DNA from 4 places in the Pantoea sp. X-Soil-TKNS-1207 genome. Region 1 is predicted to be linked to each of the others. Evidence: riboswitches for the same ligand, from Rfam matches in the RefSeq annotation. Region 1 holds a riboswitch; each other region holds the start of a gene.
What was found. A riboswitch is a leader RNA that binds a small molecule or an ion and turns the genes downstream of it on or off. The one in region 1 is predicted to bind thiamine pyrophosphate.
Positions count from the first base shown of each region.

Region 2: linked by a shared signal. The riboswitch ahead of thiC (phosphomethylpyrimidine synthase ThiC) and the one ahead of thiB (thiamine ABC transporter substrate binding subunit) in region 1 are both predicted to bind thiamine pyrophosphate.
Region 3: linked by a shared signal. The riboswitch ahead of thiM (hydroxyethylthiazole kinase) and the one ahead of thiB (thiamine ABC transporter substrate binding subunit) in region 1 are both predicted to bind thiamine pyrophosphate.
Region 4: linked by a shared signal. The riboswitch ahead of AC6I8V_RS24445 (LuxE/PaaK family acyltransferase) and the one ahead of thiB (thiamine ABC transporter substrate binding subunit) in region 1 are both predicted to bind thiamine pyrophosphate.

Region 1 covers NZ_AP035958.1:766,863-771,743, forward strand. The annotation lists gene thiQ (thiamine ABC transporter ATP-binding protein ThiQ) at 1-462, opposite strand, end outside; gene thiP (thiamine/thiamine pyrophosphate ABC transporter permease ThiP) at 446-2,056, opposite strand; gene thiB (thiamine ABC transporter substrate binding subunit) at 2,032-3,018, opposite strand; TPP riboswitch at 3,066-3,163, opposite strand; gene sgrR (HTH-type transcriptional regulator SgrR) at 3,199-4,860, opposite strand.
Region 2 covers NZ_AP035958.1:273,921-278,801, forward strand. The annotation lists gene thiE (thiamine phosphate synthase) at 1-330, opposite strand, end outside; gene thiC (phosphomethylpyrimidine synthase ThiC) at 327-2,252, opposite strand; TPP riboswitch at 2,332-2,432, opposite strand; gene rsd (sigma D regulator) at 2,519-3,025, opposite strand; gene nudC (NAD(+) diphosphatase) at 3,114-3,887, shown strand; gene hemE (uroporphyrinogen decarboxylase) at 3,927-4,881, shown strand, end outside.
Region 3 covers NZ_AP035958.1:2,872,585-2,877,465, reverse strand. The annotation lists gene chiP (chitoporin ChiP) at 1-676, opposite strand, end outside; gene AC6I8V_RS13455 (DUF3606 domain-containing protein) at 1,158-1,334, shown strand; TPP riboswitch at 1,434-1,534, shown strand; gene thiM (hydroxyethylthiazole kinase) at 1,568-2,353, shown strand; gene thiD (bifunctional hydroxymethylpyrimidine kinase/phosphomethylpyrimidine kinase) at 2,350-3,150, shown strand; gene fbaB (class I fructose-bisphosphate aldolase) at 3,295-4,347, shown strand; gene AC6I8V_RS13435 (GntR family transcriptional regulator) at 4,413-4,881, opposite strand, start outside.
Region 4 covers NZ_AP035960.1:256,987-261,867, reverse strand. The annotation lists gene AC6I8V_RS24450 (acyl-CoA reductase) at 1-1,415, opposite strand, end outside; gene AC6I8V_RS24445 (LuxE/PaaK family acyltransferase) at 1,412-2,494, opposite strand; TPP riboswitch at 2,594-2,720, opposite strand; gene AC6I8V_RS24440 (Rpn family recombination-promoting nuclease/putative transposase) at 2,852-3,766, shown strand; gene AC6I8V_RS24435 (NAD(P)-dependent oxidoreductase) at 3,831-4,682, opposite strand; gene AC6I8V_RS24430 (MFS transporter) at 4,702-4,881, opposite strand, start outside.

The sequences.
Region 1 (4,881 bases):
ATCCAGCAATAAAATCGGCTGATTGCGCAGCAGGCAACGTGCCAGCGCCACGCGTTGTCGCTGGCCGCCGGAGAGCTGTTCCGGCAGGCGTGCTAGCATCTCCTCCAGCCCGGTTTGCGCGGCGATCTCATGCACCTGCTGTTGCTGCGCGCGGCTCAGCTTCAGGCCGGGGTGCAGCCCGAGCCCCAGATTCTGTTGTACCGTCAGATGCGGAAACAGATTGTTTTCCTGAAACAGCATCGATACCGGACGCGCGGCGGGGGCGCTGTGGGTATGATCCTCACCATCCAGCAGCAGGGTGCCGCTGCTGACCGGCAGAAAGCCGCCAATCAGGCTGAGCAGGGTGCTTTTCCCGGCGCCGCTCGGCCCCAGAATCGCCAGACGTTCGCCGGGCTGCGCCGCAAGCTGGAAGCGCATCGGCAGATGCTGGTAAAGGTAAGTGAGGTTATTCAGTGTCAGCATGACGACCCGGCAATTTTTCCATCAGGGTAAAGAGTAGCAGGCACAGCAGCAGCAGCAGCAGGGCGGTGACCGCCCCATCTGCGCCGCGATAGGCGCCAATTTGCTGGAACAGGTAAAACGGTAGCGTACGGAAATCCGCGCTGCCAAACAGCGCCACTACGCCAAAATCGCCAATCGACAACACGCAGGCAAACGCCAGCGCCTGGGCAATGGGTCGTCTCAGGGCGCGCAGTTCGATCAGCCGTAGTCGGTTGAAGCCCTGCACCCCCAGCGAGGCGCATAGCCTGTTGTAGCGCAGGTTGATATCGCGCATCGGATTTTCCAGCACCTTCATGGCATAAGGAATGGCGATCAGCGCGTTGGTGAAAATCACCAGTCCATCGGCGGATTGCGGCAGGCCAACGGTGGCGTTGAATAGCAGGAAAAAGCCGCTGGCCAGCACAATACCCGGCATCGCGAGGATCAACATGCCGCTCAGCTCCATCGCCTGCGCCGGGATGATTTTATGGCGCTGGCGCAGTTCGCGACTGCTCCATAGCAGCATCATCGTCAGCACCACGCACAGCACGCCTGCGCCGATGGCAATGCGCAGCGACGTCAGGGTGGCCTGCCACAGGGCCGGTTGTTGCAGCGCCCCGGCCACGCCGCCCCGCAGCCCATCCGCCACTACCGCCAGCAGCGGCGGCAGCAACAGCAATAACGCCAGGCCAATCAACAGCGTATCGCTGAGGCGCGCCCGCCAGCCATCCTGCGGGTCGCGCCAGCCGCGTATTTGCTGGCTGCCCGCCGGAATCGCCTTGCTGAAGCGCTGGCTTAGCAGCACCAGCAGCAGGCAGCAACCCAGCTGGAGCAACGCCAGCAGCGCCGCGCGGCCAGGATCGTAATCAAAGTTCAGCGCCTGATAAATCGCCAGCTCCAGCGTGGTGGCCTGCGGGCCGCCGCCCAGTGCCAGCACGGTGGCGAAACTGGCAAAGCACAGCATAAAAATCAGCGCCGCGGTGGGCAGAATCTGCCGCCGCAGCCACGGCCACTCCAGCAGGCGGAACAGATTCCAGCCGCGTAAACCGAGCTGGGCCGCCAGCTGGCGTTGCTCGCCCGGAATGCTTTCCAGCGCCTGCAATAACATCCGTGTCGCCAGCGGCAGATTGAAAAACACATGCGCCAGCAGAATGCCGTGCAAGCCATAGGGCGAGAAGTGATAGTTGATCCCCAGCATGGCGCACAACTGCGCCAGCCAACCGGTGCGGCCATACACGCTCAGCAGGCCGAAGACCGCCACCAGCACCGGTAACACCAGCGTCATGGCGCACAGGCGCAGCAGCAGGTTACGACCGGGAAAACGCCGCCGGTACAGCGCGCGTGCCAGCGGGATCGCGGGCAGCACCGAGAGCAGCGCCGACAGCCACGCCTGCCAGAAAGAGAAGGCCAGCACATGGTGCAGATAGCTGTCGGCAAGCAGGCTGCGCCAGTCGCCAATCGGCGCTGACATCAGCAAGGCGCCAAAAGCCAGCAGCGCCACCGCGCACAGCAACAGCGCGGTGAAGCTGCCGGGTAACAGCCAGCCGGGGATTAACGGCTGACGGCGCGTTGCCATGCACTGATCCAGGCTTTGCTATGTTCGGCCACCTCGGCCGGGCTATATTGCAGCGCGGTTTGCGGCACGTTCAATGCCTGATATCCCGCAGGCAGGTCGCTCTTAATCACCGGATACATCCAGTTGCCGGTCGGGATGGTCTGCTGGAAAGCCGGGGAGACCATAAATTGCATAAACTGCTGCGCCAGCTGCGGTTGCTTGCTGCTGGCGAGCTGGGCCGCCACTTCGACCTGCAAATAATGGCCTTCGCTGAACGGCGCCGCGGCGTAGTTATCTTTCTTCTCTTCAATGATGTGATACGCCGGAGAGGTGGTGTAGCTCAGCACCAGATCGCTTTCCCCTTTCAGAAACAGGCCATAGGCTTCGCTCCAGCCCTTGGTGACGGTGACGGTTTTCTGCGCCAGCTTCTGCCAGGCATCCGCTGACTTATCGCCATAGACCTTTTGCATCCACAGCAGCAGGCCAAGGCCCGGCGTGCTGGTGCGCGGATCTTCATAGATAACGCGCCATTTTTCCGGGCTTTCGACCAGTTCTTTCAGGCTTTTCGGCGGGTTCTTCAGCTTGTTTTTATCGTAGACGAAGGCGAAGTAGCCGTAGTCGAACGGAATAAAGGTGTCGTTGTGCCAGCCGCCCGGCAGTTGCAGCGCCTGGGTATCAACCGGGCTTTTGGCGAACAGGCCGGTTTTTTCCGCAGCCTGCACCAGGTTGTTGTCGAGGCCCAGCACGATATCCGCTTTGCTGTTTTTGCCTTCCATCCGTACGCGATTCAGCAGCGACACACCATCTTCCAGCGCCACGTATTTCAGTTCGCAGCCGCACTGCGCTTCAAAGGCTTTTTTCACCGCCGGACCAGGACCCCAGTCAGCGGAGAAGGAGTCGTAGGTGTAGACGGTAAGCACGGGTTTGGCGGCAAGCACCGGGGCGGAGACCAGCAACAGCACGGGCAGAACTTTGTTTAACACTTTGCGCTCCTTGAGGAGAAGATAAGGTTGAGTCGCAAAGGATCTGAGCAGTGAGGCATCTCAAATCCCTACGCCGGTATTAGCCGGATCAGGTTCGACGGGTCTCTCTCAGCCCCTATAACGCCGGGCACCCCGTTGAGAACGGCTCATTCTAGACATTTCCGGGTCAGGGTGAAAGGTTCACAGCTCCGGTGGCGCAAACCAGGCGGATTTAAAATCAAACCAGCCGAGGGTGTTCATTCGCACGCCGCGCATACTGCGCTGACCTTCCAGTAATAACCAGTGATGGAACAGCGGATGCAGGTTATCGCTATCCACCAGCTGCTTACTCCATTCGGCAAGGGGCAGCGTCTTTTCGCGCCAGCGAGCCGCCGCCTCTTCCCAGTCGATCGGGATACAGTGGTGCATCAGCGGCAGTTCGTAGAGTTGGGCGAATAACGAGTAATCCAGCGGCAGGGTGAAGTTGACGCTGCCCAGCCAGATATCGCTCTCGCCCTCGCCGTTAAACCACTCTTCATAGCTCAGTTCGCGGGTGATCAGCTCGACGCCCTGTTGCGCCAGCAGGGGGCGCAGCGCGTTGGCGATGCCTTCGTGCTCCACATGATGGCTGTACCAGCTGATGGTGAGCTGCTTCAGGTTTTCCGGTTTGCTGACCGAGGTCAGGTCGCGGCGATGGTGCCAGCGCGGCAGCAGGCCATAGGCCGGGAACCAGTAGCGTTGATAGCCGACGCCTGCGTGACTCAGCAACGCGATGGGGTTGAACAGATAGCTGACCCAGCGGCGGAAATGGGCGTCGCGGCCTTTTTCTGAACGCTGGTCATACAGCAGGAAGTAACATCCTTCCTCCAGCCGACTCTCCTCCGATTTCTCATCGGCGGTTTCCCCTTGCAGCTTCACCCCGGCATACACCAGTTCGTCGCTGATTTCCGGCAGCACCCAGATCGACACATCGTCGATCAGCGCGCGATAGCCGAAGTAGTCATCGAAGGCGGCGATCTTCAGCTGGCTTTGCTGGTTGCGTACCACGCTGTATGGACCGGTGCCGATAGGCTGGCGGGCGAAGTCGCGCAGGGTTTGCCATTCACGCGGCAGGATCATGGCGCTGACGCTGCCGAGCAGCCAGGGTAGCCAGTTGTCGGGCTGGCTGAGCTGGATATCCAGCGTCCAGGGAGCGGAGGAGTGCAGCGCGGTGATATGGGAAAACAACGGCTGGCTGCGCACGCGCTCCAGCGTGCTGATCACGTCGGCCATCTCCAGCTCGCGACCGTGATGAAAACGAATTGCCGGGCGCAGGAAGAAGCGCCAGTGCAGCGGCGAGGTTTGTTGCCAGTGGTGGGCGATATCGGGTTCGATTTCCCCCTTTTCCTCATTTACCCGCGTCAGGCCGCTGAAGATTTGTCGCGCCAGATGGGTTTCCGAACGCCGCAGAGGGGAGCCGGGCAGCAGATTGGGCAGCGGACGGTAATAAAGTACGCGCAGAATATGTTTGCCCTGACGGAAGCTGCGGCCCAGATGGGCAGCGATCATTTGCCGCACCTGATTTTTATCGCCGACCAGCTGCACCAGCTGATCGATACGATCCTGCTCCAGCAGATCTTCGGCGCGCTGCTGCTGGAGCGCCAGGCCGGTGTAGCAGAAGCTGAGCAGGGAACGCTTGCCGCGCCCGGCCTCCGCCTGCCAGATTAACCAGCCCGCCTCCTGCATCGCATTCAGCAGGTTGCGCATATGGCGGCGCGAGCAGTGCAGCAACTCCGCCAGTTCGTTCAGCGTGGTTTCCTGATCCTGGCCCTGACAGTTTTGCCACAAGCGGATAAATTGCTGTTGCAGCCGTGAAGAGGACATAAAAGGGGAACTCCTTCTCGT
Region 2 (4,881 bases), 490 kb from region 1:
GTCATGGGTCGACAGGCCAAGACGTAATCCTGCCTCGCGAATGGCGTTGAGATCGGCAACATCCAGATCCTCCTGTCCAAGATGCACACCGTAAGCGTTATAACGGATCGCCAGCCGCCAGTAATCATTGATAAAAAGTCGGGCGTGATACTGTTTGCCCAGCGTGATAGCGGTACGGACAGCATCCTCTACCTCTTCATCCTGGCAATCTTTAATCCGCAGCTGGATGGTGCGTACGCCCGCCTCCAGCAGACGGGCAATCCACTCAACGCTATCCACCACCGGATAAAGGCCTAAACGCGGAGCGGTACTGGGGAATGGGGCGGTCATACATTTTCCTCTTTAAGGGCATCGGGGGCGTGATAAAGCTCGCCGCCACGACTGCGGAAGGCGTCCGACATTTGCGCCATGCCAATTTCAATCGGCTGGGCTTCCGCCTGCTGGCGGGCAGCATATTCGCGCACTTCCTGGGTGATTTTCATTGAACAGAATTTCGGGCCGCACATGGAGCAGAAATGCGCCACTTTGCCCGACTCCTGCGGTAAGGTTTCATCGTGATAGGCGCGGGCGGTGTGCGGGTCCAGCGCCAGATTGAACTGATCTTCCCAGCGAAACTCAAAACGCGCTTTCGACATCGCGTTATCGCGGATCTGCGCGCCAGGATGGCCTTTGGCCAGATCGGCGGCATGGGCGGCGATTTTGTAGGTAATCAGCCCCTGTTTGACATCTTCCTTATTCGGCAGACCCAGATGCTCCTTCGGTGTGACATAACACAGCATCGCGCAGCCGAACCAGCCAATCATCGCGGCACCAATGCCGGAGGTGAAATGGTCGTAGCCGGGCGCGATATCGGTGGTGAGCGGTCCGAGGGTATAAAAAGGGGCTTCGTGGCAATGCTCCAGCTGTTCAGTCATATTGCGGCGAATCATCTGCATCGGCACATGGCCCGGACCTTCAATCATCACCTGCACGTCATATTCCCAGGCGATTTTCGTCAGCTCGCCCAGCGTATGCAGTTCCGCAAACTGCGCTTCATCGTTGGCATCCTGGATGGAACCCGGACGCAGACCATCGCCCAGCGACAGCGCCACATCATAGGCGGCGCAGATCTCGCAGATCTCACGGAAGTGCAGGTAGAGAAAACTTTCCTGATGATGCGACAGGCACCACTTCGCCATAATCGAGCCGCCGCGCGACACAATGCCGGTCAGGCGCTTTGCCGTCATCGGTACGTAGCGCAGCAGCACACCGGCGTGAATGGTGAAGTAATCCACGCCCTGTTCCGCCTGCTCCAGCAAGGTATCACGGAAGATTTCCCAGTTGAGGTCTTCGGCGACGCCATTCACCTTCTCCAGCGCCTGGTAAATCGGTACGGTGCCAATCGGCACCGGGCTGTTACGCAAAATCCATTCGCGCGTTTCATGGATATAGCGTCCGGTCGAGAGATCCATCACGGTATCGGCACCCCAGCGGGTCGACCACACCAGCTTTTCCACCTCCTCTTCAATCGAGGAACTGACGGCGGAGTTGCCGATATTGGCATTCACCTTCACCAGAAAGTTACGGCCAATGATCATCGGCTCAGATTCAGGATGGTTGATGTTGGACGGGATGATGGCGCGACCCGCGGCGACCTCCTCGCGAACAAATTCCGCGGTGATATTTTCCGGCAGATGCGCGCCAAAGCTGTGACCGGGATGCTGTTGCAGCAGCACTTCGCCGCGGATGCGCTCACGGCCCATGTTTTCACGCAGCGCGATAAATTCCATCTCCGGCGTGATGATGCCCTGACGCGCGTAGTGCAGCTGGGTAACGCGACGCCCGGCTTTGGCGCGGCGCGGCTGGGGCAAATGTTCAAAACGCAGGTGATCCAGTCCTTCATCCGCCAGTCGTTGCTGGGTATAGCTGGAGCTGAGCTGGTCGATGGTTTCGCTGTCGCCACGTTCGGCGATCCAGTGCGCGCGCAGTTTTTCCAGACCCTGATGTACATCGATGGTTGCTGCCGGATCGCCATAGGCACCGGCGGTGTCATACACCGGGACTGCTTCGTTCTCTTCGTACTGCGGATGGTCTTTGCTGCCGCCGATCAGGGTTGGGCTGAGCTGGATTTCGCGCATCGGTACGCGAATATCAGGGCGATTGCCGGTGATCCAGATGCGTTGGGAATTGGGAAACGCGGTTCCCTGGAGGGAATCGATAAACGCCTGCGCCTGGGCGCGCTGTTCACGACGAGAGGTTTTTGCAACAGACATAGCAAGTTTCCTGTAAATGATGGAAGTTGCTTGTCCGGAGTCCGGAATGAGTAACAGAAGCGGTGCGGGCACCGTGCTGATGATGTTTACTCTTGTTCCCTTCGCAGGTTCTAACCTGATCAGGTTCCGCGGATCCCGAATTAACGGTCTCAGCCCAGATGGGCACTCCGACAAGATCATGTTTTACGCTGTAACCGCAAAACAATAAAGCCCGCTCAGCATAGAGGGGCTTTTCGTGAATCACAAGTATTTTACAATTGCCCGTTTTACGCCGGACGGGCAACGATGCTCTCATTGGCAACCGGCGGATGTGCCAGCTGATTGTCCCATGCCAGATGCACCAGTTTGTCTTCCAGCGTAAAGCGCGACTCCAGCACTTCACCCACTTCAGACAGGGCCTGCTGGAACAGGGTGCAGTTATCGTCGGTGATCGCCTGCTGTAAATGACCATCGTACAGCTGCATCAGTCGCTCGGTATTGGCTTCCAGCGATGGATAAAGCTGTGCGGCAGCAATCATCGGGCTGTCGCCCTGCATCTCACTGATAATATGTTCATAAACGCTGAAATGACCGGAGGAAAGATAATCCACCAGGTTGTGGCAAAACGCATCCAGCGCCCGTTCATCCAGTGCGCTCATCGCGTCTTTCTTCGGCTTCATGCCAATTAACTGATAATAAGTCACCAGTAACTGACGACGCGCGTTTAGCCAGGAATCGACCAATTCATTACCGCCACCGACACGCTCGGTCAGGTTATCTAACTGGTTAAGCATACGTCGCTCCATTTGGGTATAGTTGTTGATTAACAAACCTGACATCAGCATTTCGGCGTACGAATTGACGCTAAGGATGACAATTTATATGCAACGTGAGATCTCAAGCGTAGACGCTGGCTGGTGGATTGTCAGCCATGAGCAAAAACTTTGGCTGCCGCAGGGGGAATTGCCGCACGGCACCGCGCAGCAGTTTGGTCTGGCAGGCAGCAACGGCATGGTCATTGGCGAGTGGCAGGGGGAGAGCGTCTGGCTGGTGCGTGAGAACCGTCCCGACAACATGGCGTCCGTTCGCCAGTTGATCGACGAAGATGTCGGCCTGTTTCAGCTCGCCGGCAGGGGAGTGCAGCTGGCGGAGTTCTACCGTTCGCATCGCTGGTGCGGCTATTGCGGCCATGAAATGCATCTGAGCAAACGTGAGTTCGCCTGCCTGTGCGGCCACTGTCGTGAACGTTATTACCCGCAAATCGCGCCCTGCATCATTGTGGCGATTCGCCGCGGCGATGAAATTTTGCTGGCTAACCATGCCCGTCATCGCAACAACATCTACACCGTGCTGGCCGGATTTGTCGAAGTGGGCGAAACCCTTGAGCAGGCGGTGGCGCGTGAGGTGATGGAGGAGAGCAACGTACGGGTTAAAAACGTGCGTTATGTGACGTCGCAGCCGTGGCCGTTTCCCCATTCGCTGATGATGGCGTTTATGGCCGATTATGAAGGCGGCGAATTGCAACATGATGGCAAGGAGCTGCTGGACGCTGGCTGGTATCACTACGATGCGCTGCCATTACTACCGCCGCCGGGCACCGTGGCGCGGCGTTTGATTGAAGATACCGTTGCCCAGTGTCGCGCCAGCGCGACGTGAAAATGCTACACTGGCGCCCTGCAAGAAAGAGAGCCAATTATGAGTGAACTGAAGAACGATCGTTATCTGCGCGCCCTGTTACGTCAGCCGGTGGATATCACCCCGGTATGGATGATGCGACAAGCCGGGCGTTATCTGCCGGAATATAAAGCCACCCGTGCCGAAGCCGGTGACTTTATGTCGCTGTGTAAAAATGCTGAGCTGGCGTGCGAAGTCACGTTGCAACCGCTGCGCCGCTATGCGCTGGACGCGGCCATCCTCTTCAGCGATATCCTCACCATCCCCGATGCGATGGGGCTGGGGCTTTACTTTGAAACTGGCGAAGGCCCGCGTTTCTCGCACCCGATTACCTGCCGTGCCGATGTCGACAAACTGCCGGTGCCCGATCCGGAGCAGGAACTGGGTTATGTGATGAATGCGGTACGCACCATCCGGCATAACCTGAAAGGCGAAGTGCCGCTGATTGGCTTCTCCGGTAGCCCGTGGACGCTGGCGACCTATATGGTGGAAGGCGGCAGTAGCAAAGCCTTCACCAAAATCAAAAAGATGATGTACGCCGAGCCGCAGACGCTGCATCTGCTGCTGGATAAGCTCGCCGATAGCGTGATCCTTTACCTGAATGCGCAGATCAAAGCCGGTGCGCAGTCGATCATGGTGTTTGACACCTGGGGCGGCGTGCTGACCGGACGTGACTACCGCGAATTCTCGCTCTACTACATGCACAAAATCGTCGATAGCGTGCTGCATGAAAACGAAGGCCGCCGCGTGCCAGTTACCCTGTTCACCAAGGGTGGTGGGCAGTGGCTGGAAGCGATGGCGGAAACCGGTTGTGATGCGCTGGGTCTGGACTGGACCACCGATATCGCCGATGCCCGTCGTCGCGTTGGCCACAAGGTCGCGCTACAGGGCAATATGGATCCTTCCATGCTGTATGCGCCACCGGCGCGTATCGAACAGGAAGTTGCCGGGATCCTGGAAGGTTTCGGCGCAGGCG
Region 3 (4,881 bases), 2.1 Mb from region 1:
CGAACGATTGCAGCCATGGGATATCGGTCACGCCATCGGCTTTGCGGAAGTTGTACATATGCTGATACCAGGGCGCTTTGTACTGATCCGTCCACATCCATGAGAAGGAGAGGGCGCCGGCATCGTTAAAATCAAAGGCGGCACCGGTTTCCACGCCACGATAGGTGCCCGGCAGGAAGCCCCAGTGCGATGCCAGTAGCGTCTGGCCGGTCGGTTGCAGATAACCTGCGCGCAACCAGTAGTCCTGCCATTGGGTTTTTAGTGCGGCTTTATACAGGCTGGCGCCATTTTTATCGCCAGTCCACTGCTCATCCCAGCGGGTGCGTGCATTGCTGAAGCCAATTTCGTTCGGTGCCGCCGGGCCACCGTTGGTCAGCTCCAGGGCTCCATAAGCGGCGAGATCGAGACCGATGAAATTCGCCAGATAGCCAGACGAAAAATCGAGGCTGGCATTGGCAGAGGCGTGGTGCAGGTTGGCGTCGTACTGGCCGTACTTACCTTCCTGCGGGTCCATCTCTTTGCGATCGCGCTGGCGTTGCCAGTAATAGAGTGCGCCGTTAAGCGAGGAGTCATCAATGAAACCTTGTGCCAGAGCTGGCGTAGCGGGGATGAAGGTTGTGGCGAAGAGGGTGGTGGCAATGGCCGCAGAGAGCGGCGTGCGAATAATCCTGCGCATGGTGAATCCTCCGTGATAATTCCCTTAGTGACGATTATTTTCCGTAACTGTTACTTAATGTAACCAGTGGCGTGATGCTATTTTTCGCGGCGCGAATTATCAATGACGTTTATTACAATTTATGACACGACACGCAAAATAAGGATTTTAATCTTTCTTCATCATATAGTTACGTGAATGTTGAGTTTGTAACCAGTTTGTGGGAAGGCATAGGTTTACGCGTATCATTCAGACAAAGGTGGCGGTGATCAGGCCAGCACAGAAGAGTCAAAATGCTCGATTACTATACTTAAGTTCAATGACTGCACCTTGATCTGGGTGCGTATATTGTCTAGGATTTTTGCCTGGAGCCAGCGCGATGCTGGCTCCAGGTCTGAAGGGGGGGACGTAATGCAGGAACAAACCGCTAACTTCCTTTGCTAAAGCGAGCAGGTAAGTTGGCGATCGTCATGTTTTCAACATTAACCTCAGGAGCTGCAAAATGGCTGATGATTTAAAGAGAAGACAACCGGAAGACACGCGCTTTATTAGTCTTAGTGAAACCTGGGAGGTCGAATACTGGACTAAGACCCTGGAAGTAACCGCATCAGAACTTCGCACCGCAGTGGCAAACGTAGGGAATGGCACGGAAAAAGTTAAGCAATATCTGCGCAAATGACTTTCAGGTAAGACACACCTAACTAACCCCGTTTTACGGGGTTTTTTTATTGCCTGGCTGGCGCGACTTCCCGTATGCTGGCGGGATGTAATGAACGTTACTCACGACTCGGGGTGCCGCTTTCCGCAAGGAAAAGGCTGAGATACACCCGTTGACCTGAACTGGATAATGCCAGCGTAGGGAAGTCAGATGCCTGACCGCATTCGCCTTCTTGATCGCCGGTTGGGAGCCTTATGAAACAGCCTGACCTTCTTCCCCCCGCGCAGCTCGCGCACTCTCTGCAACGACTCCGTCAGGACGCACCGCTGGTCCACTGCATGACCAATGACGTCGTGCAAACCTTTACCGCCAATGTGCTGCTGGCGCTGCGCGCCTCACCGGCGATGGTCATCGACGCTGACGAAGCCGCGCAGTTCAGTGGCTTTGCCGATGCTCTTTTGATCAACGTAGGGACGCTGACCCGCGATCGCCGGGACGCGATGCAGGCTGCCGTGCTGGCCGCCAATAACGCCGCTACGCCCTGGACGCTCGATCCGGTGGCGGTGGGCGCACTCACGCTGCGCACCGAATTCTGTCAGCATCTGCTGAGTCAGCAACCCGCAGCCATTCGCGGCAACGCCTCGGAAATTCTTGCGCTGGCGAACCAGGCCGCGGGCGGGCGCGGCGTCGACAGCCTGCATCAGGCGGATGCGGCGCTCAGCGCGGCGCAGCAGCTGGCGCGTGACTATCACAGCATCGTGGCGGTGACCGGCGAGGTGGATTACGTCACCGACGGCTCGCGCACCTTCGCGATCCCCGGAGGCAGCCCGCTGATGACACGGGTTGTGGGTACCGGCTGTGCGCTGTCTGCGGTGGTAGCGGCGTTTACCAGCCTGCCGGGCGACCGCCTGCAACATGTGGCCGCTGCCTGCCGCGTGATGTCGCTGGCGGGTGAACGCGCCGCGCAGCAGGCGCAGGGGCCGGGCAGCTTTGTCGCCGCTTTCCTTGATGGGCTTTGGACACTGGAGGAGGCGCTATGAAACGTATCAACGCACTCACCATTGCCGGTACCGACCCCAGCGGCGGCGCGGGTATTCAGGCCGACCTCAAAACGTTTTCAGCGCTCAGCGCCTACGGCACCAGCGTGATCACCGCGCTGGTGGCGCAGAATACCTGCGGCGTGCAGTCGGTCTATCGCATCGAACCGGATTTTGTTGGCGCGCAACTGGATTCGGTGCTGGACGATGTGCGCATCGACAGTGCCAAAATCGGGATGCTGGCGGAAACCGCCGTGGTGGAGGTGGTGGCCGATAAGCTGAAGCGTGCCAGCCTGCCGTTCGTGGTGCTGGACACGGTGATGCTCGCCAAAAGCGGCGATCCGCTGCTGTCGCCGGATGCGGTCGCCAGCATTCGTGAGTTGCTGTTGCCCCAGGTTTCACTGATCACGCCGAATCTGCCGGAGGCTGCCGCGTTGTTAGGCCGCAGCATGGCGCAGGATGAGAAAACCATGTTGATGCAGGGCGATGCGCTGCTGGACCTCGGCTGTGAAGCGGTACTAATGAAGGGAGGACATCTGAGTGATGCGGAAAGCCCGGACTGGCTGATCACCCGCAGCGGACGTCAGCGTTTTACCGCGGCGCGCGTAAACACCCGTCATACCCACGGCACCGGTTGTACGCTCTCGGCGGCGCTGGCCGCGCTGCGTCCGCGCCACGAGGACTGGGCAGCAACGGTGGCGGAGGCCAAAGCCTGGCTGCAACAGGCGTTGCTGCACGCCGATTCTCTTGAGGTAGGGAAAGGCATCGGCCCGGTGCACCATTTTCATCGCTGGTGGTAGGACGCCGCGGATTGCCAATTTTTTCCTGCGAATCCGTCTGAAAAATGGAGTCAGCAATTTGCCAGCCTGGCGGGTTTCGGTCCAGGCTGTTGGGGGTGAGTCGACAGGTGTCGGCTCCAATCCAGCCATTAATCAGGAGTTAACATGACGGACATCGTTCAGTTATTGGGCAAAGAGGCGGACAGCCTTCTTCAACATCGCTGCATGACCATTCCAGCGGAAAGCCTTTATTTACCGGGCGCGGATTATGTTGATCGCGTAATGACCGACAACAATCGTTCTCCTGTGGTTTTACGTAATATGCAAACCCTCTACAACACCGGCCGGCTGGCAGGGACCGGTTATTTGTCGATTCTGCCGGTCGATCAGGGCGTGGAGCACTCAGCGGGCGCTTCCTTTGCGGCCAACCCACACTACTTCGATCCGAAAAACATTGTTGAGCTGGCGATTGAAGCGGGCTGCAACTGCGTGGCCTCAACCTACGGCGTACTGGCTTCGGTGGCGCGCCGCTACGCACACAAAATTCCGTTTATGGTGAAACTGAACCATAACGAGACGCTGAGCTATCCCACGCAGTACGACCAGACGCTCTACGCCAGCGTTGAACAGGCGTTCAATATGGGCGCGATTGCGGTCGGTGCCACCATCTATTTCGGTTCAGAGCAGTCACGTCGCCAGATTGAGGAGATCTCCGCCGCGTTTGAACGCGCCCATGAGCTGGGTATGGTGACGGTGCTGTGGGCCTACCTGCGCAACAATGACTTTAAGAAAGACGGGGTGGATTACCACGCCAGCGCCGATTTGACCGGCCAGGCGAACCACCTCGCCGCCACCATTGGTGCGGATATCGTTAAGCAGAAGATGGCGGAGAATAACGGCGGCTACACCGCAGTGAATTTCGGTCATACCGATGAACGCGTCTACAGCAAGCTGACCACGGAAAATCCGATTGACCTGGTGCGTTATCAACTGGCGAATTGCTATATGGGGCGCGCCGGGTTGATTAACTCCGGCGGTGCGTCAGCAGGCGCGACAGATGTGGCTGAATCGGTGCGTACGGCGGTAATTAACAAGCGCGCAGGCGGCATGGGGCTGATTCTGGGCCGTAAGGCGTTTAAGAAGTCGCTGAAAGAGGGCGTGGCGCTGATTAATGCGGTGCAGGATGTCTATCTGGCGAAAGATGTGACGATAGCGTAATTCCCCCTAACCCTCTCCCGTCTTGCGGGAGAGGGCCGGGTGAGGGCATCAGTACGCCCCCGACGTCAGGGCGTCTCAAACCATTCGCTATTCCGCTCTGCGATCGGCGTTATAGTCAGGATCATTTCCTGCAAATGGCGCCGCATCGCCGATTCCGCAGCCTCGACGTCATGCACTTTCAATGCGTGATAAATCTCTTCATGCTGCTGAATCAGATTCTCAGGTGGGGAGACTTCGCTCAGGGTGAGAAAACGTACGCGGTCCATAGTGGCCTTGATGTTCTCCACCGTTTCCCACGCCAGCAGGCAGTTAATGCTTTCCGCAATCAGACGGTGGAATTCGTCGTCGAGTGCCAGAAATGCCTGGCTGTCATGACGCTCGGCCGCTAAGCGTTGCAGCTGCAAATTATGCTCCAGCGCCATCAGCCCAACCGGGGTGATCTCCTGCGCCGCACGGCGTACGACGGCAATTTCCACCGCTTCACGGATAAAACGACCATCGGCAACGCGCTGGGCGGAGATCTTGCGCACAAAA
Region 4 (4,881 bases), on a different replicon from region 1:
GCTTCCGCCGCCTGTTCAATTCCGGTTATGGTGACGAGATCGAGCAGGCTGAAACGGCCATCATGATGCCAGCCCGCTTCAGGCGACGTCATTTCACCCAACGCGGCAATGCGCGTGACGCCAGCCTGGCCCAGCAGGACGGAGAGGCGAAACAGTTCTTCCGGCGCTGCGGCCACGCCCGCCGTCTGGAGAAAATCACGCTGCGGCGCAACCAGCGCAACGGCGTCGTCCAGGGTGTCGACCGGGACAATTTTCAGGGTGCGTCCCAGCGCTGCGGGAGACAACGCTTCCGGCTCCGCGACGCACACCACCGCCCAGCCGTCAGCCGGGTCGCCAAACAGCGTAGCGTCACCGGCCAGCGCGCGCATCTCTTCGCCATTGCGCCAGGCGGCGAGGCTATTCATCTCCGCCATCGACAGCGGACGACGGGGATGGCGATGCGCCAGGGCGCTAAGTTCATGGGCAAGATAGGCGGCGAATTCGTCGGGTGAGACCTTGCCGCCACGTTCCACAAACACCATCTGGGGTGAATAGCAACCGGCCTGGTCGTAACGCATCACGTCAAATGCCACCCGGCGGGCCAGCGCCGCGCCCTTGCGGCTATCCAGCGCCATCCGTGACACCATGCCGAAGCTGATTTTGTGGCCGTGGGGCAGAAAACGTGTGGTCACCGGCAGACGCTGTTGAATGGCGGCCAGCGTACGATTCCCGCCATAGGCGAGCACCACATCGGCCTGGCTGAACCAGTTGTTCTCTGCCTCGGCATCGCCGCCCTTCCACCACACCACGGCGAGGCATTCACCGAGTTGCGGATCGATCTCTGCCAGCAGCTGAGCGAACCAGCCCGCCATCAGCGGCTCGCTCCCCGGCAGTTTGCCCAGGGTCCCGGCTTTGACTAGCAGGCCGCAAATCAGGCTCCAGAGCGGCAGACCCGGCACATTGCCGGCCCAGATATGCAGCAGCAGCTCCGGGCCGAAAGCCCTGGCGAAACCACCGCTGGGCCGTGGCTGGAAATCATCAAGGATCTGCGGATCGGCGAAATCTTCTGACAAAAAGCGCTTCAGCTGGGGCTGGCGGAAGGTTTTGAGGTAGCCGGTCAGGCCGAGCCGGACCATCTCGGCATCGTAGCCGGTGACGATCGGCAACAGCCGCTCAGCCCGGATACGCAGCGGATGGCGGCGATCGAGCAGTCGCGCCACCGCCTCGTCAATGATGGCGATGATACGCGCTACGCTCAGCGTGCGCAGATAAGCGCGGGCATTGGTACGGATACGCGCGGCCAGCCCGGCGATCTGATCAGCATTTAATTCCGGTACAGCGACGACGAGGCTCTCCCCCCGGTGGCTAAAGTTCAGTTCGCGCCACTGCACCTCGCTGGCGGCGAGGCCCGGCAGATAGCCGGCGACCTCTTTCACCGTTTCGCCTGCGCAGCGCTGAGAAATTCATCCATCGCCAGCGAGCAGCCTTTCGCATCGGCACCGGCAACCCGACCCAGCAGCTGGAAGCCGCCGGGAACTGCGACGCCGGCATCTTCCGTCAGCATCGCGGCAACCGGGTTGAAATGGGCCAGATCGTGATGGACCAGCACTCCGAGGGTGCCATCGGGCACGTCATCGCCGGTAAGCGGATTGACCACCCTGGTGCGGATCCAGTGAGGCCCGGATTTAACCGGCGGGTAAACGGCGTTGCCCGAGTCATAAAACTGCGTGCTGAGTTCGGTCATCCCGTACATGTTGATGCAGTCCGTAGGCGGGACGCCAAACGCCTCTGTCAGCGCGGGGTAAAATTCCTTTGCCCCGATCTCGCGCGACTGGCCTTTAAATCCCCCGGTATCCAGCAGGCGGCTGCCCTGCGGCAGGGTGAAACGACGTCCCTGACGCTGCATTTCATCAAGCAAATGGACAAAGCTGTAGCTCGCGCCCAGCAGCGCATAGGGTTCTCCGCTGGCCTCCGCCCGTTCAAGCGCGGCGAACACCCGCGCTATATCGAGGCCGTCAGCGCCAATCATCACCTCGCTGCCGGGCAGGCCAAATTCCTGCATCGCCAGCGCGAGATAATGTGCCAGCGATGAGTTCGGCATGGCCGCCTTATCAGGGAACAGGATGCCCATGCGGATCCGCTCTCGCCCCGCCATAAAGCGCTGACGGAAATTCAGGATCATCGACCGATCGTAGACGGCCAGCGTGGGATGGTAGCTGCATCCCCTGCGGGTTCCGGTTGTGCCGCTGGTCATAAACACATGCGGGATCTCTTCCACCGGGCGGCAGCTCAGGGTCAGATCTTTAAAGGCAGAGAGGGGAACGGCGGGAATTTTTCGCCAGGTTTTTACCGTCAGCGGCGTGCGTCCGCGCTGGATCGCAAAACGGCGATAGAAGGGATTGTGTTCGAATTGATACGCGAAGATAGCCAGTGCCAGCCGGTTGAAATCGTCGTCTGTGGTCTCTGCGCGCTGAAGGAATTCCAGCAATGCTGCGATAATTGCCGCTTCGGTCATGTCCGTGTCCATCTTTGCGATTGCAAATACTCTCAGGCAACGCCTTAAGAGCGCGATCTGTCCGCTGAAAAGCACAAAGATGGAAAAAAGGGCGTGTGGTCACCCCATGTCCCGCATCCCTACGCCGGTATTAGCCGGATCAGGTTCGGAGGGTCACTACGTTGCCCGGACACCATTCAGGCAGGTAGAATCTCAGCCCCCTAGCAGGGCACCCCTTGGAACAAGCCGCAGTCTAGGACGTTGCCAGACAGGGTGTCAAGCACCCTTCTTTCCCCAAATTGTTAGCGCCTTCACCCACTTCGGCCCTGCCGCAGTGGTAGAATTTTCGCGATGGAATAATGACAGCGGGACATCAGGATGATGAAAAAAAGCACGCCTACACCGCATGATACGGTGTTTAAGACCTTCCTCTCACACCCGCATACCGCGCGGGATTTTATGATGCTGCACCTGCCACCGGCGCTGCTGGATATCTGCGATCTGTCAACGCTGAAGCTGGAATCGGGCAGCTTTGTCGAAGATGATCTGCGCCCCTATTACAGCGATGTGCTTTACTCGCTCAGAACCGGACGCGGCGACGGCTATATTCATGTGCTGATCGAGCATCAAAGTTCACCGGACAAACATATGGCGTTTCGACTGATGCGCTATGCGATTGCCGCGATGCAGCAGCATCTGGATGCCGGACATAAAAAGCTGCCGTTAGTGATACCGGTGTTGTTTTATCAGGGAAAACGCAGCCCTTACCCCTACCCGGTTAACTGGCTGGAGCTGTTTAGCGAACCAGAATTGGCCGCAGGGCTATACAGTGATGATTTTCCGCTGGTTGACATCACGGTGATACCCGACGATGAAATCATGCAGCATCGCAGTATGGCCGCCCTGACCCTGTTGCAGAAGCATATCCGCCATCGCAACCTGGCAGAACTGGTTGAACAGCTGGCGTTGCTGATGCTGAACGAATTTATGACCGGACAGCAAATGCGCGGGCTGGTAAACTACATGCTACAGGTAGGCGAAACGCCCGATGCAGAAACCTTTATTCGCGAACTGGCGCGACGCGTACCCCAGCATGAGGACGAACTTATGACTATCGCACAGCAACTTGAGCAGAAAGGTATCGAGAAAGGCCTTCAGCAAGGTAAACAGCTTGGTGCGCTTGAGACCAGACTCGAGATCGCCCGGACTCTGCTCGACAACGGTCAGGACTGGATGTCAGTGATGAGAATGACAGGCCTGTCTGAGAGCGACATGGAAAAAATCAGGCACTGAACGGTGAATCATTTCTGATGAAGGTGCACTGACCATGACCGTCAGTGCAGCTTCCCTGCAAATGTTAACCGACGGTCCGCAGCGTATAATCCGCCATAATGGACCAATCCTTATCCCCGCCTCCCGCAGCAACCGCTTCGCTCATTTGCTGATGAACGGCCTTCAGCACCGGCAGGCTGGCGTGCAACGCAGAAGCAGCCTCGGTTGCCAGCCGCAAATCTTTTAAGCCCAGCGTTGCCCTGAATCCAGGTTCATACACTTCATGGATCAGATTGCGCGAATAGACCTGATAGGTCCGGCTGCCAAATAAGGTATTAAGAATTAAATCAAAGAATTTTTCACGTTCCAGTCCGTTGGCCTCGGTCAGTACCACCGCCTCGGCCATCGCCTCAATCGCCATGGTGATCATCATATTGCAGGCAATCTTGGACGCATAAGCAGTAGGGGGAAACGCCCCCATATCCCAGATACGTTTGCTGATGGCCTCCAGCACCGGCCTCGCTTTTGCCATTGCCTCTGGCGCGCCTGCCGCGAGGATATTCAGTGCGCCCTGGGCAGCCACATCGGGACGTCCCAGCACTGGCGCCGCCACCAGCGCGATGTCAGCAGCGCGGTGCGCTTCCACTAACGTTTGCGCAAAAGCGACGGAGATCGTTGAACTAATGATATGGACCAAACCCGGCCGGGCCTGCTTCAGCAGCCCCGTATCAAGCAATACCTGCTGAATCGCAGCATCGTCAGCCAGCATGGTCAATGCCACATCGGCTTGTAACGCCTGCGCGGCGGTTTCCACCCTGCAAACCCCCTCGACCTGCACGCCTGACCGGCTCCATGCCTGGACGGTATGCCCGGCTAAAGCCAGATTGCGCGCAATTTCTCGGCCCATTGCACCCAGGCCAATAATGCCAATATTCATAAAAAATCCTCACAAAGCGTTAATGACGTGCACCCGGTTTAAAACCCTGTTTGCTGGCGCGCCAGCTGATAAAAAGCGCGGCCATCAGCAGAAGAAACAGCACCGGTGGAAAGGTCTGGGTGCCGCCGTTATCCAGCAGAATTCCTCCGGTAACGCCTGCGGCCGCAATCGCACCATTCCAGGCCACAACATTCATCGA